4 regions of the Akkermansia sp. N21116 genome follow, and region 1 is predicted to be linked to each of the others. Evidence: riboswitches for the same ligand, from Rfam matches in the RefSeq annotation. Region 1 holds a riboswitch; each other region holds the start of a gene.
The links. A riboswitch is a leader RNA that binds a small molecule or an ion and turns the genes downstream of it on or off. The one in region 1 is predicted to bind cobalamin.
Positions count from the first base shown of each region.

Region 2: linked by a shared signal. The riboswitch ahead of QET93_RS09170 (ribonucleoside triphosphate reductase) and the one ahead of QET93_RS01305 (autotransporter outer membrane beta-barrel domain-containing protein) in region 1 are both predicted to bind cobalamin.
Region 3: linked by a shared signal. The riboswitch ahead of QET93_RS11605 (sirohydrochlorin cobaltochelatase) and the one ahead of QET93_RS01305 (autotransporter outer membrane beta-barrel domain-containing protein) in region 1 are both predicted to bind cobalamin.
Region 4: linked by a shared signal. The riboswitch ahead of QET93_RS06575 (TonB-dependent receptor) and the one ahead of QET93_RS01305 (autotransporter outer membrane beta-barrel domain-containing protein) in region 1 are both predicted to bind cobalamin.

Region 1 is NZ_CP139035.1:331,186-334,692, forward strand. It holds gene QET93_RS01295 (carbohydrate porin) at 1-740, opposite strand, end outside; gene QET93_RS01300 (metal-dependent transcriptional regulator) at 1,166-1,552, shown strand; cobalamin riboswitch at 1,747-1,897, shown strand; gene QET93_RS01305 (autotransporter outer membrane beta-barrel domain-containing protein) at 1,931-3,507, shown strand, end outside.
Region 2 is NZ_CP139035.1:2,372,505-2,376,011, forward strand. It holds gene QET93_RS09165 (hypothetical protein) at 1-931, shown strand, start outside; cobalamin riboswitch at 1,117-1,296, shown strand; gene QET93_RS09170 (ribonucleoside triphosphate reductase) at 1,504-3,507, shown strand, end outside.
Region 3 is NZ_CP139035.1:3,057,785-3,061,291, reverse strand. It holds gene cobI (precorrin-2 C(20)-methyltransferase) at 1-237, opposite strand, end outside; gene QET93_RS11605 (sirohydrochlorin cobaltochelatase) at 244-1,155, opposite strand; cobalamin riboswitch at 1,389-1,590, opposite strand; gene QET93_RS11600 (alpha amylase C-terminal domain-containing protein) at 1,689-3,507, opposite strand, start outside.
Region 4 is NZ_CP139035.1:1,700,762-1,704,268, reverse strand. It holds gene QET93_RS06575 (TonB-dependent receptor) at 1-1,462, opposite strand, end outside; cobalamin riboswitch at 1,525-1,657, opposite strand; gene QET93_RS06570 (polysaccharide deacetylase family protein) at 1,739-3,169, opposite strand; gene QET93_RS06565 (hypothetical protein) at 3,256-3,507, opposite strand, start outside.

The sequences.
Region 1 (3,507 bases):
CCAATTTGGACAAACCAATTCTCGTTAAACTGGTATTGCGTCACAAAACCGAAATTGGAATCCCCCAAAGGCAGCACCTGGTTATTCACGAAAGGCGCCCCGCCGAACTGTCCGAACGTACTGTTGGCATAGGTATTGGCGTCAAAGTAATTCGTTTGATTGACAATACCTCCCATAATGACGAGACGTCCATCCAGAAACCCTTGGGTGAGAAGAAGTTCGGGAATGTAAAAATACCCGTCCTCGAAAACGTCGCAATTGGCAGGACCACTTGCTCCCCACGAATCGTCAAGAGTCGTACGATGCGTGTGACGGTTCATAGCCACGGAACCGGAAAGCTCGCTCTTGATCCACGTGCCCTGGTGACGATCGGAAGAAATCAATTGCAAACCGGCTTGTGCGTGCAACTTATACCAGCTCTGGGAAGATGCGGTTTCCGGTGCTGAATGCTGCCCCCGGGTATACAGAAATGCCTGCTCCAGCACAAATTGCAACCTAGCCTTCTCGTAGGCGCTCTTGTGCAAATCCGTCAATGCCCTGGTCAATGCATCATTGGGTATGGGTGTACTCTCATCGCCATATTCATCTCCGAACAAATCAATGTCATTCAGAATGGAGCCTTTGCCTTCGACGAGGTCCTCCACTACCGGAGCGACGTCGGAAACGGCTGCCGATGCCAAGCCGACCATGCAAAGGCCGGAACAGGTCATCAGGGCGGGTATCAGGTAGCTAGTCTTCATAGTTCGTGCTGTTTCTTTGATAGTATTTGCCGCTTATGCTCCTCCTCCTCACGATCCACCCTTTGGATGGCTGACCCGGTTCCACCGCATCAGACCGAAAGCAGCAATTTCCCGGATTTCGCATGAGAAGGAGTCACGCAACACAGCAAAGTTAGCTTTGGCTAACATTTAGTCAACTCTTTTCCTCGCTCCCCTTTGAAACACCCTTGATCGCCCTTCTCTTTTCAAATACATAATACCATTATTATTAAATATTTATATGTAATCCATGCAGTAAAATTCTCCAGAAATAAAAATTAGTTCAATCTAATTTAAGACATTTGAAAGATCGGTTTCCATCGATATTCAGATGGATTTCAGAAGAAAAAATTGACTTCGAGTGTCTCGATCCCTAGTGTTGTTAGATAAACCTAACACTTGTTCTCATGCGCAAAAAAATCTCCACACTGGAACTGAGCAACAGCCTGGAAGACTATCTGGAAGCAATCCGCCACATTGAGCTGGAAAAAGGATGTGCCACGGTAGGAGATATATCCGACGCGTTGACCGTTACAAAACCTTCTGTTTCGCTTGCCATGAAACAACTAAAAGAACGGGGACTGGTGGCATACGAACAATACTGCCCCATCACGCTCACCCGGGAAGGCCGGAAACAAGCCGATCGCGTCATCTCTTGCCACAACATGGTGAAAGAATTTCTTATGAGCAAGATGGACATGGAAGAAGCGCGTGCGGATGAAGTTGCCTGTGGCATTGAGCATATCATGTCTCTGGAAGAAATTTCCCGGTTTCAATTCCTCTCCAGGAATTGACGGCAGCTGGATTGGAGGGCGTATTTGACATCCGCCAGATGAAGCCTGCGCATGGTTTAATCACAGGATATCACGGAAATTACCATTCTATTTCCCGGAAATAGTCCAGCATGATTCATATTCCCGCATATCACTCACAATCAGCAATATAATACATTCTCTACTTTAGGATTGTAACGGATGTCAAATCCGTTATCATGACATTCCTCTCTGGGAAGTCCGTCGCACGGACAGGGAATAGATGGGGAATCCGGTGCAAATCCGGAGCGGTACCGCCACTGTATGTGGGTTCCATGCCAAGGAATTCATGAAGCCAGATCGCCAGCCTGAGAGTTATTACTAACCGCCGGCGGGTTTTCCGGCAGTCTAGACCAAACCATGAATTATACTCCAGCGCTTCACTTGCTTGAAGCTCATCATGACGGGTTACCTTCCCTGAAAGGTAACGACGCATTTTCGTACCCATTCGGGAACGAACCGGCCTGCTCCTCCGGAATGCCCAGTCATTCCCGCCGCAGTGCCAGAACTATCCTCTGCGGACTAGCCCTGTCCCTTGCCGCTTCCGGCATGGTCGTGTCTGCCCATGCAGAAGATATCACCTCCCCGCTAGTAGTTGATGGAGCAGGAAATTATTCCTCTCCAATAACAGCTTACGGGTATACCCAACCCATCGGTACGATCAGTTCGACCATTTCGGCAACATCGTCCGCACATTATGCCTATGGGATCAGTGCCTCCAGTGCCATCAGTATTGATACCATCACGTCCAGTGCATCGATCAGTGCTTCAGTATCCGGGAACTACGCTTATGCCATCGCTACAACCTCGGGCGGGATCTCCATCCGGGATTCTATAGCCGGAGCCATCACCGCAAGCGTCAACAACGAAACTACCGGTGCCTCCGCGTACGGCTATGGAATTTACGCCAAATCCGGAGATATCGCCCTGGGAGGCATCCAGGCTAGCGGGAAAATCATCGTTGCCACCCCCCAACCGGAAAAGGCGGGCCGCCTCTACGGTATCTCCACCGAAAACGGCAGCATAGGTATTACCGGCTCCATCGACGGTACCGTCAAAGTGCTGGGCCATGGCACGACAGTTTACGGGCTGTGGGCTAAAACGGGAGATATCACCCTCGATTCCATCGGAAGTACGGGCAACATTGACGTCACGGGCAATTTCTCCTCATACGGCATGTATGCCAAAACCGGTTTAACTATCAAGAATGCCATTGCAGGAAATATCTCCGTCACATCGGAAACCGGCAATGTTGCCTATGCCTTGACGGCATTGAGCAATGACTCGACCATCCGCAGTAATCTTGTCATCGGATCCATCGCATCGACATCCAACATTTCCGTACAAACCGGGGGGTTTGAAGCCTGCGCTCTAAGCGCTTCCTATGGTTTCCTGGTCTTGGGGGACATCACCGTTGGCGATATGCCCGGTATCATCACCGTCAACAAACTGGGCAATATGGACGGCCATATTCATGTACAGTCCAAGAGCGAAGATATATCCAAGCGCCTTTCCGCCGTTGGTCTTGCCGCTCAATGGGGTATTATCACCGGAGACTTCGGGGCAGGCTCCAGTCTGACCGTTGAAAGTGCGGGAGCGGATGCTTTTGCCTTCTTCACGGGTAAAGACGGCGGCTCCATGGCTGTCAATACTATCGCGACACTGGAAATTGGATCCGTCAATGGCAACATTTCTACATCGGCAGTCTCCGGCATCTCCGGAGCCATATATTCCGAAAGCAGCGTCACCATGGGAAATCTCGGAATCAACGGTTCCATCACGGCTTCCTCCTCGGACAAAGCCGCCGCATATGCCATATATTCCCATGGGCGCCTTACAACTGGGAAACTTGACGGGACCATCCGGGCTACAACAGGAGGGGATTATTCTTTCGCAATTATGGGGCTTGGTATTACCACGGAAATTGGCGAACATGC
Region 2 (3,507 bases), 1.5 Mb from region 1:
TACCGATTTCCCCTCCAATTTCACAGTCAGTTTCGACGTGAAAAACCTCTCCTGCGATAACAATAACGGAAAAACAATTCTGAGCTTGTATTCGAATAATCACCATTATTTCAATAGTCAAAACTACAACGCTAATTTCTATTCTCTTCAATTACAATTTGACAATAAAGGAAAGCTTTACCTTTATAACATGATCAACGGAGCCGTTTCCTTTGGTGGAGAGGAAACCGGAAATGTCAAATCCATCGATACCGGTTTAACAATCAAGGATCTTCAGTCGGACGAATGGATCAAATTTTGCATCGTTTCCGATTTGTCCGCACATACCCTTTCCATCTACATCAACGATTTACTGACTGGTTCCATCACAAACTGGGATCCAAAACATCCGGCTCTCACTGGAGCCCAGTTCGGTCAAGCATTCGGAAACTTTCATATCATGAAAGGTACGATGAAAATCAACAACGTCAATTTCTACAACGATGCCGTTCCACCGGCGGCCTCACTCCCGCTCATGCCGGAGTTCTCAAAAATGTTCCATTCTCGCAGTGATATCCTGAGAAACAAATACATCGCCTCTCTCAAGAAACTCCAGCAGAAATATGTCAAGAAACAGGACTTCGCCACCGTTACACTGATCCAGGATATCGTCAAATCTCCCGATTCTCCGGTCAAGGAAGAAAAGCTTCCCCGGGAAGTTCTCCGCCTTGCCACGGCCTACACAATTCAGAAAGAGCAGCTGGGAGAACAAATCAAGCAGGCTTATTTGAAAACAATTCTCCAGCAACAAGCCCAATATGCTCAGAAGAAGCAATTCGATAAAATCGTCGAAATCCAAAAAATAATAAAAACGATTGAGGACACGGAGCCTTCCCTTCTCTTTTTCAAGACGCCATCGAAAGAGGACTCTGCTGTACCGAACAGGCGTTGACCCATTTGGAGCGGATTTTCATCCCTATCCTACGCCCGAATATCCGGTTGTTCATACTTCGATAAAACCGCCAAATGCGCCTCACACAATTCAAGTCAGGTTTTCTCTATAGACTACAATATATTGTATGTATGATAATATTTACATACAAAATGAGAAAATTCTCTTGCATCCTCGCGCTTGATTGATGTAGAAACCGTTCCAGCACAGGTAACGGAAGACGGTGAAAATCCGTCGCGGACGCGCCGCTGTAACCGGTTGATCCCGGAGTGGACACTGCTCCCGAGAGGAAGTGGGAAGTTCATCCCGAAAAATATGGTCAAGAACCGGAAGCCAGAAGACGACCTGGGCAACCATAGTATCACCATCTCGCGAAAGGATGCGCGTACGAATCGGAATTCCGGCAACCGGTCGGCAAAGGCAATCTGAATGGATCCTCCAAGCTATCCCCACCTCCGCAATTCTTTTTTGTATTTGTTTTCTTTTGTACCCGCCCCATCCCCTTCCCGGGGATGTCGTGTGTACATGCCGCGCGATGCGTCTTTTACGCCACCTTCAAATATCTGCGCCGCATGGTCTCCACAATCATCAAAAGAAACGGTAAATCCGAGAGCTTCCAAGGATACAAGATCGAGGAAGCAATCCGGAAAGCCTTCCACAGTTCCGGGACAAAATATGACGATTTCGTCTATGTCCGAGTCCTCGCATCGCTGGGTTCCCGTGAATCCGTAACCGTAGAAGAAGTCCAGGATCTGATCGAACGAACCTTGTTCAAGTGCGGATGTTTCGAGACGGCTCGTTCTTTTATCACCTACCGCTTCCTGCACAAGATGCAGCGGGAACAAATAGGAGGCATTTACCACGGCAATACTTATGTCGATTGCAAACAAACCGTTGAAGAATACATCGGACGGACGGACTGGCGCATCGCGGCCAACTCCAACACGACCTATTCCAATGCCGGCCTGATCAACAATACCGCCGGCAAGGTCATTGCCAATTACTGGCTCGACCAAGTGTACTCGGAAGAGGAAGGAGCAGCCCATCGCAACGGTGACTACCACATCCACGATCTGGACTGTCTGACAGGCTATTGTGCCGGCTGGAGCCTGCGGAATCTTCTCAACGAAGGGTTCAACGGCGTCCGTTCACGAGTGAACAGCCGCCCCCCGAAACATCTGAAGGAAGCTCTCGGACAAATGGCAAACTTCCTGGGAATCCTCCAAAGCGAATGGGCGGGAGCCCAGGCTTTCAGCTCCTTCGATACCTTCCTGGCTCCCTATGTCTTCAAAGATCAACCCTCGTTCCAGGTCTTGAAAAAAGCCATACGGGGATTCGTTTACAACCTGAACGTGCCATCTCGCTGGGGACAGTCTCCCTTCACCAATGTAACCATCGACTGGACGGTACCCCGTGACTTGCGCGAACAAGTCCCCTTCAGCGGAGGTAAACACCTGCTTGAAGGAATCAACGATCCCCGGCTTGACGCTCTTGCCCGGGAACGAGGGGCTGAATCTCCGGAGAAGATGACGTTCAAACATTTCCAGCCGGAAATGGACCTGATTAACAAGGCTTTCTACGAAGTCCTCACGGAAGGGGACAGCACCGGACAACCGTTCACCTTTCCCATCCCTACCGTCAACATCACGGAAGATTTCGACTGGGACAACCCCAATGTCCCCCTACTCTTCGAAAATGCCGCCAAGATAGGTTCTTCCTATTTCCAGAACTTCATCGGCAGTCAATATACCCGTGACGAAAACGGCAATAAAATTCCCGATGAACGCGCCTACAAACCCGATGCCGTAAGATCCATGTGCTGCCGCCTGCAGCTCGACCTGAGAGAACTGCTCAAGCGCGGAGGAGGCCTGTTCGGCTCTGCGGAAATGACGGGCTCCATCGGCGTCGTCACTATCAACCTGGCCCGCCTCGGCTACCTCTACAAGCAAAACAGGGAAAACCTCTTCAAACACCTTTCCCTGCTCATGGAACTGGCCAAATCCACTCTGGAAAAAAAACGCACATTCATTCAGGAACTCTATGACCGCGGACTCTATCCCTATACCCGGCGCTATCTGCCCGGATTCCGCAACCATTTCTCCACCATCGGCGTCAACGGAATGAATGAACTCCTGAGGAATTTCTCCAACGATACCATGGACATCAGCACCGACCAAGGCATCGCCATGGCCCGGGAAATCCTGGAATTCATGCGGGATAAAATACGCCTCTTCCAAGAGGAAACCGGCAACCTCTACAACCTGGAAGCAACCCCGGCCGAAGGCACCACGCACCGCTTCGCCCGCGAAGATGCCAAGCGCTATCCGGATATTATCCAGCAAGGCCCCGTCGGGAAACGGTACTACTCGAACAGTTCCCAACTTCCCGCCAATTTCACGTCCGACCTTTTCCAGGCCCTCACCCTCCAGGATGACCTCCAATGCTGCTACACGGGAGGCACCGTCTTTCATATGTACATGAACGAAGGAATCAGCTCCCCCGAAGCCTGCCGAGACCTCGTTCGCAAAGTACTCACCAACTTCCGCCTCCCCTACCTGACAGTTACCCCCCTCTTC
Region 3 (3,507 bases), 770 kb from region 1:
AGCGATGTGAAGCTCGCGATCCGTCTTGTCGCGCGACATGGAGAAGAGCAGGGGGACGATGGTGCCCTTGATGGCTCCCAGCGATTCGACAACGGAGGACGAAATGCTGGTTTCCGTGTTGGGCCCCGTTACTGTGAAGATGATGTCTACTTCCGCGAGAACCCTTGCGGCACGAAGCGTCAGGTACTCTGGGTTTCCGGGGCCGATGCCCACGCCGTAAAATGTGCCGAGTTGCATAGATGTTTATTCTTTCATTCCTTTTTTGACGACCAGGATGTTGTCCGTCGTTTCGCGGGCGTGGCGCAGAAAGACATTACGGATGCCTTGCAGTTCGCCCAGTCCCTTGAGGTTCAATTTGACTTCGAAGCCCTCCTTCTTCAGGACGCTTGCCCAGGAGTCTTCTTCGTCTCCGGCGAGGTCATTCGTGGCGTGGTCGCCAGCAACGATCATGAAAGGTGCCAGCCATACGGTTTTGAGCCCCTGTTTCTGGAGCTTCTTCAGTTCGGCAAGGATGGAATCGAACCCCGTTGTTCCTTCGACTGTGGCCAGGAATGCCTTGGGATCCTTCCGGTGAAGCTCGGTTTGCACGGCAGCGAACACGAGGTCGGCGCGGCCTTCCTTCTGACCGTGCCCCATCAGAACAATGGCTTCGTCTGCCTTGCGTTCCTGAGGGAACTCCGTGAGGATGGCGGTGACCACTTCCTGCATATCGCGGTTGCTTTCCAGCAGGGGGCGACCGATCAAAACTTTTTCAAATGCCCCGGGATTGTGCTCCAGATAACGCTGAATCGTGCGTTCCATTTGGGAGAATTCTTCTCCGGCTGCCATGTGGAGCGACTGGACGCAGAGGGTTTTGACGCCTTTGTCCGAGAGCATTTTAAGGCTTTCCTGGATAGACGGAACAGGGCGGCCTTCTTTGGCGATCTTGTGGCGGATGATGTCGGAGGTGTAAGCCCAGGATGTTTTATCTGCCGGGAAACAGGTTGTGAGTGTTTTCTCCGTACTGGTGTAGGACGTCAAAGCTTTTTGATGGCTTGTTCCGAAGGCGACGATGAGGAGACCGTCCCGGTCGATTGGAGTCTGGGCGGGGAGCATGGAAGTACCAAGGCTGGCGGTGGCGAGGATGCAAAGGGTTTTGAAGAAGCGGAGGATCATGGTAAAATGGGATTCAAAGAACGGGTGTTTTACGAATAAAGAAATCAGACAAGGCAACCCCTCAATCATGAGGTGAAGACCCAGCAAAAAAATGTCGGTTGCAAAAGCCCTTAACCAACAACGGCAAGGTTCGTCAGCGATGGCGGTAGAGTCTGTGCCCAGGGTGACGGCGACAGGGCGAAACAAGGAGGTAAGCCCTTCTTCAGAAGAGTGTTTGGATCAATCATGCGTTGAATAGTCTATGTGGTCATAACGGATATTCGGACTCCGGGCTTCATTTCTTCTCTTCGCCTTCACCCCTTGCGGGACTGGCTTAAGCGTGTGACCGCCTTGAAGAGTCGTAACCCGATACCGCAGCGCGACTGTTTCCGGTTCTCACGGAATTCCCCGTTGCTTGGCGAAAGTGATAGAGAAATCATGCCTCCAAGTCAACTGTGTTGGATGGTATTTTCTTCTTTACGGGAAAAACAAAGCCGTCTCAAATGATGAAAACCATTTGAGACGGTTGGTGATGATTCGGAGCAAAGATGTTTTTACCTTCCCGTTCGCTGGAGGACGATGGCGGTGCGCGGAAGGAGGTAGAGAGAGAGCTTACCGTTGGCGGTGAAGTGGTGGATGGCGTTATCCTGACGCCCGAATCCGCCAAAGCGGAGGTCATCGGTGTCAAGGATGATGCGCCATTCTCCTTCTTCATCAACGGGCAGGAGATAGTCGGGCAGGGCCTTGTCGCCGGACCAGTTGAAGATGAAGATCAGTTTGCCCCGGCGGAAGGCGAGTACCTGGTTGGTTTCGTCGATGTTGAGAGGGTAGGCGTTGGAAACGGTCAGCAGGCGACTCTGTTTCGCCATATGCACCATGGCTTTATCGAATTCCCGGAGGAAGTCGAATTTCAGAGAGGGATTGTCGACAAGCGACCATTGGCGGCGGCAGTATTGGTAGGACCAGTTGTTACCTTCCCGAGGGAAGTCGATCCATTCCGGGTGGCCGAATTCATTGCCCATGAAGGTGAGCCAGCCTTCACCGCCGGCGGCGAGGGAAACGAGGCGGATCATTTTGTGCAGGGCGATGCCGCGGTCGACGACGATGCTTTTCTGATCTTTGCTCATGGACCAGTACATGTCGGTATCCATGAGGCGGAAGGCAAGGGTCTTGTCGCCGACAAGGGCTTGGTCATGGCTTTCGCAGTAGGCGATATGAGGCTCGCCATGGCGGCGGTTGGAGAGGGTGTACCACATATCGCCCATGCGCCACTCTTCATCCTTCTTTTCTTTGATGAGTTTGATCCAGTAGTCGGGGATGCCCATGGCGAGGCGGTGGGTGAAGCCGATGCCTCCTTCATCGATGGGGCGGCAGAGTCCGGGCATGCCGGACATGTCTTCCGCGATGACGATTGCTCCCGGCTTGACGGACTGGATGAGGGTGTTGGCGAGTTGAAGGTAGGCTACGGCATCGTGGTCGACGGAGGGGCCGAAGTAGGCTCCTAGGTTGTCGAATGGTTCATGTCCTCGGTGGAAGTAGAGCATGGAGGTGATTCCGTCGAAACGGAATCCGTCGAAGTGAAATTCATCCAGCCACCACCGTGCATTGGAGAGGAGGAACTGAATGACTTCGTTGCGTCCGTAATCGAAACAGCACGAGTCCCAGTCAGGGTGGTGTCCGCGTTGACCGGAGAGGAAATATTGTCCGCCGGAACCGTCGAAGTTGCTGAGCCCTTCGGCCTCATTCTTGACGGCGTGGGAGTGAACAATGTCGAGGAGGACGGCAATGCCAAGGCCGTGTGCCTTGTCGATGAGGTACTTGAGATCGTCCGGTGTACCGAATCTGGAAGAAGGTGCGAAAAAGGAGGAGACATGGTAGCCGAAGGAACCGTAATACGGGTGTTCCTGGATAGCCATCAGCTGGATGGTGTTATACCCGCCGGCGGAGATGCGCGGAAGGACATGGTCGGCAAATTCACGGTAGCTGTGGATGCGTTCTTCTTCCCCCGACATGCCGACATGGGCCTCATAGATCATGGGTGTGTCGATGCGCGAGGGGTCGAACTGGGGAGTTTGCCAGTCGTATGGTGTTGACGGATCCCATATCTGGCCGGAAAAGTCATAGGTATCCGGGTTTTGAACGGCTCTATGGATCCACGCGGGGATACGGTCCTTGTGCTCTCCGTCGGCTCCGATGACATGGACTTTGACTCTCTGTTCGTGGATCAGGGAATCGGAGGGCAGGCGGATTTCCCAGACACCGCGGTTGTTGCGTGTCATCGGGTGGGAAGTGCGGTTCCAGCCGTTGAAGTCACCGATGAGATAAAGTTCCCTCGCACCGGGAGCCCATTCGCGATAAATCCATTCTCCGGTC
Region 4 (3,507 bases), 1.4 Mb from region 1:
AACGGGAAATTTTCAAATCAGGGTTGCCGATATACGACCAGCCTCCTATATTGCAGTTCGCGTAGCGTTCCCATTCGGAAGGAGCGCGGAAACCGGAACCAACGGAACCGAAAATTCGAGTCGGAGAATCTTCACGGCCGTTTACTTTCCATGATCCGGCAAAACGCCATGTAGCATTGTTGTTCCAGATGGTGCTGTGTTCCAAACGGCCGACGGCACTGAAATCCAGATAACGGGTCGGAGACCACATCTGTTCGGCAAACCAGGCGAGATTGCTCTCCATTTCGTCGATATCGACGTAATTATTCAAACAGTTGTAATCCGTACGATCCCAGGCCATGCCAAGGATTGTTTTCCATTCCCTATTCCACGTCAATGCATTACGCCATTCCATCTGAAACTTGCTGTGATCCGTCCAGGAGTTTCCGTCGATCAGGTTATCCTTAAAATGGCGGTCATAGTACCCCATCATGAAGGTAGTCGACCAGATCTTGTTGATGTTGGAATCCAACGTTGCAGTCAACAAGTTGCTGCGCATATCGAAACGGTCGCGCTCAACAGTCGAACCTGTTGCTCCATAAACTAAACTCGGATTGTCCAATTGCGAATCCATCCGGCGGTAGGTCAAGCTCAACTTGTTGTCCTTGTTAATATCATAGGTCAGGCGCAGAGCTTCCTGCCATTGGCGAAAATCACCGTAATTATTGGCTTGTCCCGGATTGGGGTAGGCATAAGGACCGGAAGCCCCCAAATAATGAAGATCGTTTTCGGTCGTTTCAAAACCGACTCCTACAAAATAACCCAGTTTTTTGATTTTGCCCTGAGACGTCACCGTTCCCGTATAGGAACCAAAAGAACCGGCCTCGTTGAAAATGGAAAGGGAGGGTTTGCCCGATCCTTCCGGTGTAGAAAGAGCCAAAACGCCGGCATACGAGTTGTTGCCGTAGACGGCCCCTTGAGGTCCTTTGACAAGTTCCGCGCCACCCAAGTCAAAGAGGCTACCCTGGCCATAAAGTTGTCCAGGGCCGGAACCAAGACTGTCGTACGACATGGCATTACGCACATCGGATACGCGCATGCCGTCGATCATCAAAGATGTACCGCCAGCCAAATTAACACCGCGAACAGTCATGTATCCCATGGATCCACGCTGACCAACACTGCCGTCTTCCAGCATATACACGCCAGGAGTGCGGGCAAGAGCACCGGAAAGAGTTTCAATCCCGCGTTCTTCGAAAGCCTTCGGATCAATAATACTCACAGAGACGCCGGAAGACGTGTATGGCACTCCTACATAGTGGGAGGAAACAGTCATTTCCGGTAAGACGGCGACAGTCTGGGCAGGTACAGTTTTCTGCTCCTGAGCACCGGCTGGCTGGGTTGCCGACTGATTGTCAGCATTCGCTCCGAGAGAGACTTGGCCTGAAGCCACAAGGGCCAGACCGACAGCAATAGCACCCATTTCGAGTGCTTTTCTATAGCATATCATAGTTGTAACGCCTTAAAACCGGTACTTCGCCGGTCAAATAGGACAACTCCCATGGCTGGTTTTCTGGCTTGCGAAAGCATGCTTCCGTTTACAGTTGCGGTACAGCTCCGGATTTTCACCGGTATTCCCCATCTATTGCCTGCCCGTGCCACGGGCTTCCATAGAAGTCTGTGATCCGCTCCATGGCGAACCCATGCCCGCAATCAACACAATTTTGTTCCTAAGGTCAACACCAAATTGAAGAGAGTGTCACTTTACAACATTTGCCGGCACATAATGAGACTTGGGTTCCGACACACCGAATTGCCACCGGACACTCTGAGGCTGGGAAGAAGAAAAGGTTTTCCAGGATACGAATACGGTCACGGTATCGACACGGAACGGACGGTTCGCTTTCCAGGAATACATTTTCCGGACGGGATCATAGGAAGCGGGAACTTTACCCAATCCATTGATCATCATCACAATAGAGTCCGGATTTACATCCCGTTCATTACTCAAATCAATCGATATGACGGGAGCTAGATCCGCAATCACGGCATTGGCAGTAGGCTGAACAGTTTGCATAGGAGGAGGAAGCAATGAGGAAGACATGGAGGCAACCGATATGCTTCCTGCCCCGGAATCGGATACCCCCGAAGCCCCCGATTCTCCCAAAGGATGGAACGTCACGGCATTGGCAAAAATCCTCGGATTGTTGCCAAATACGACGTAACGGGGAATCTGCCAATTGTCCGTTTCATGCAAGGTCTTCCTCTGGACGACTGTCACAGCGCCCACGTAACCGTATGTCGGCAGTTTTTCGATCATTTCCGGCGTATGATACCCTCCGGGATAACAGTAGAATTCAATCGGTACATTAAAATTGGCCTGCAGCCACTCCCGAGACTTGCCGATTTCCCGGTCGATCAGAGTGGAATAGGCTTCCTGCCCCTTACGCTGGACTCGCTTCCATGCCGAGGGGTAGAGATGGCTTGTGGAATGGCTTCCGAGAGTAGCCCCGGCACGCACCATTTCCTTAACCTGTTCAATACTCAACGACGCCCCCCGGCCAGTCAAATAATTGGTATAGGGAAACACCGTGAACGGAAATTCCATTTCCTTCAACACCGGAAAGGCGTCCGTATAGAGGCTTTTCCAGCCATCGTCGACCGTGATCATCACACAATACTCCGGAAGGCGACGGTCGCCATTCTTCCATTCCCTGAATTCTTTCAGGGTAATAACGGGCATGCCTGCATCCTTCAATGCCTGCATCTGACGACGGAAAACAGAGGTACGCATACGCATCTCCGTCACAGGTTTTTCCTCGCTAAAATCATGATAGCACAGGATGGCAACCTGAGTCTTGTTCTGATCCACCGGGATTTGGGATGCCTTGGGTATAACGGGCACTTGGACGGCCTGAGTATTGGCTGGAGCCAGCTCCTCGGGGGATACCGGCACCGCAGTCGGGATATTCTCCTCCGCTACGGGTTCCGCAGTCGGAATATTTTCCGAGGCCGGCACAACGGCTGCCCCTCTACCCTCGCCCCGGGACGGAGCAAGAGACGGAACACCGATGAAAACCCCGGGATCCAGAGGAGGTGGTTCAGAAACAGCTCCCGGACATGAATCGACCGCCAGGACAGTACAAACCATACCCAGTGACAACAACCATCCGCGAACGCTTCGTATCATACGGATGAACTACTATGCCTCCTGTCCGCGATCAATGCTTAATTGCGTGCATGCCAACCGTTGCCAATGGCATTCGGACACCGGCATCACTTGCTGTCGAATTTCAGGATTACGCGGTGAGGACGCCATGCGTCGACTATCTCATTTTCCAATTCCTTCCATGTTCTGCCATCGAGAAGCAACTCAACCGGATTCCCCTTTCCATCGCGCTGGATCTGCTGGAGGTAACGACGCAGATTTTTCATTTCTCCTCCGCCACGATCCATGCGAATAAAGAACACGGTAACCAACAAAACACCGGCTTTCATCCTCATCAAGTCCCGTTCGGAACCTTGAGG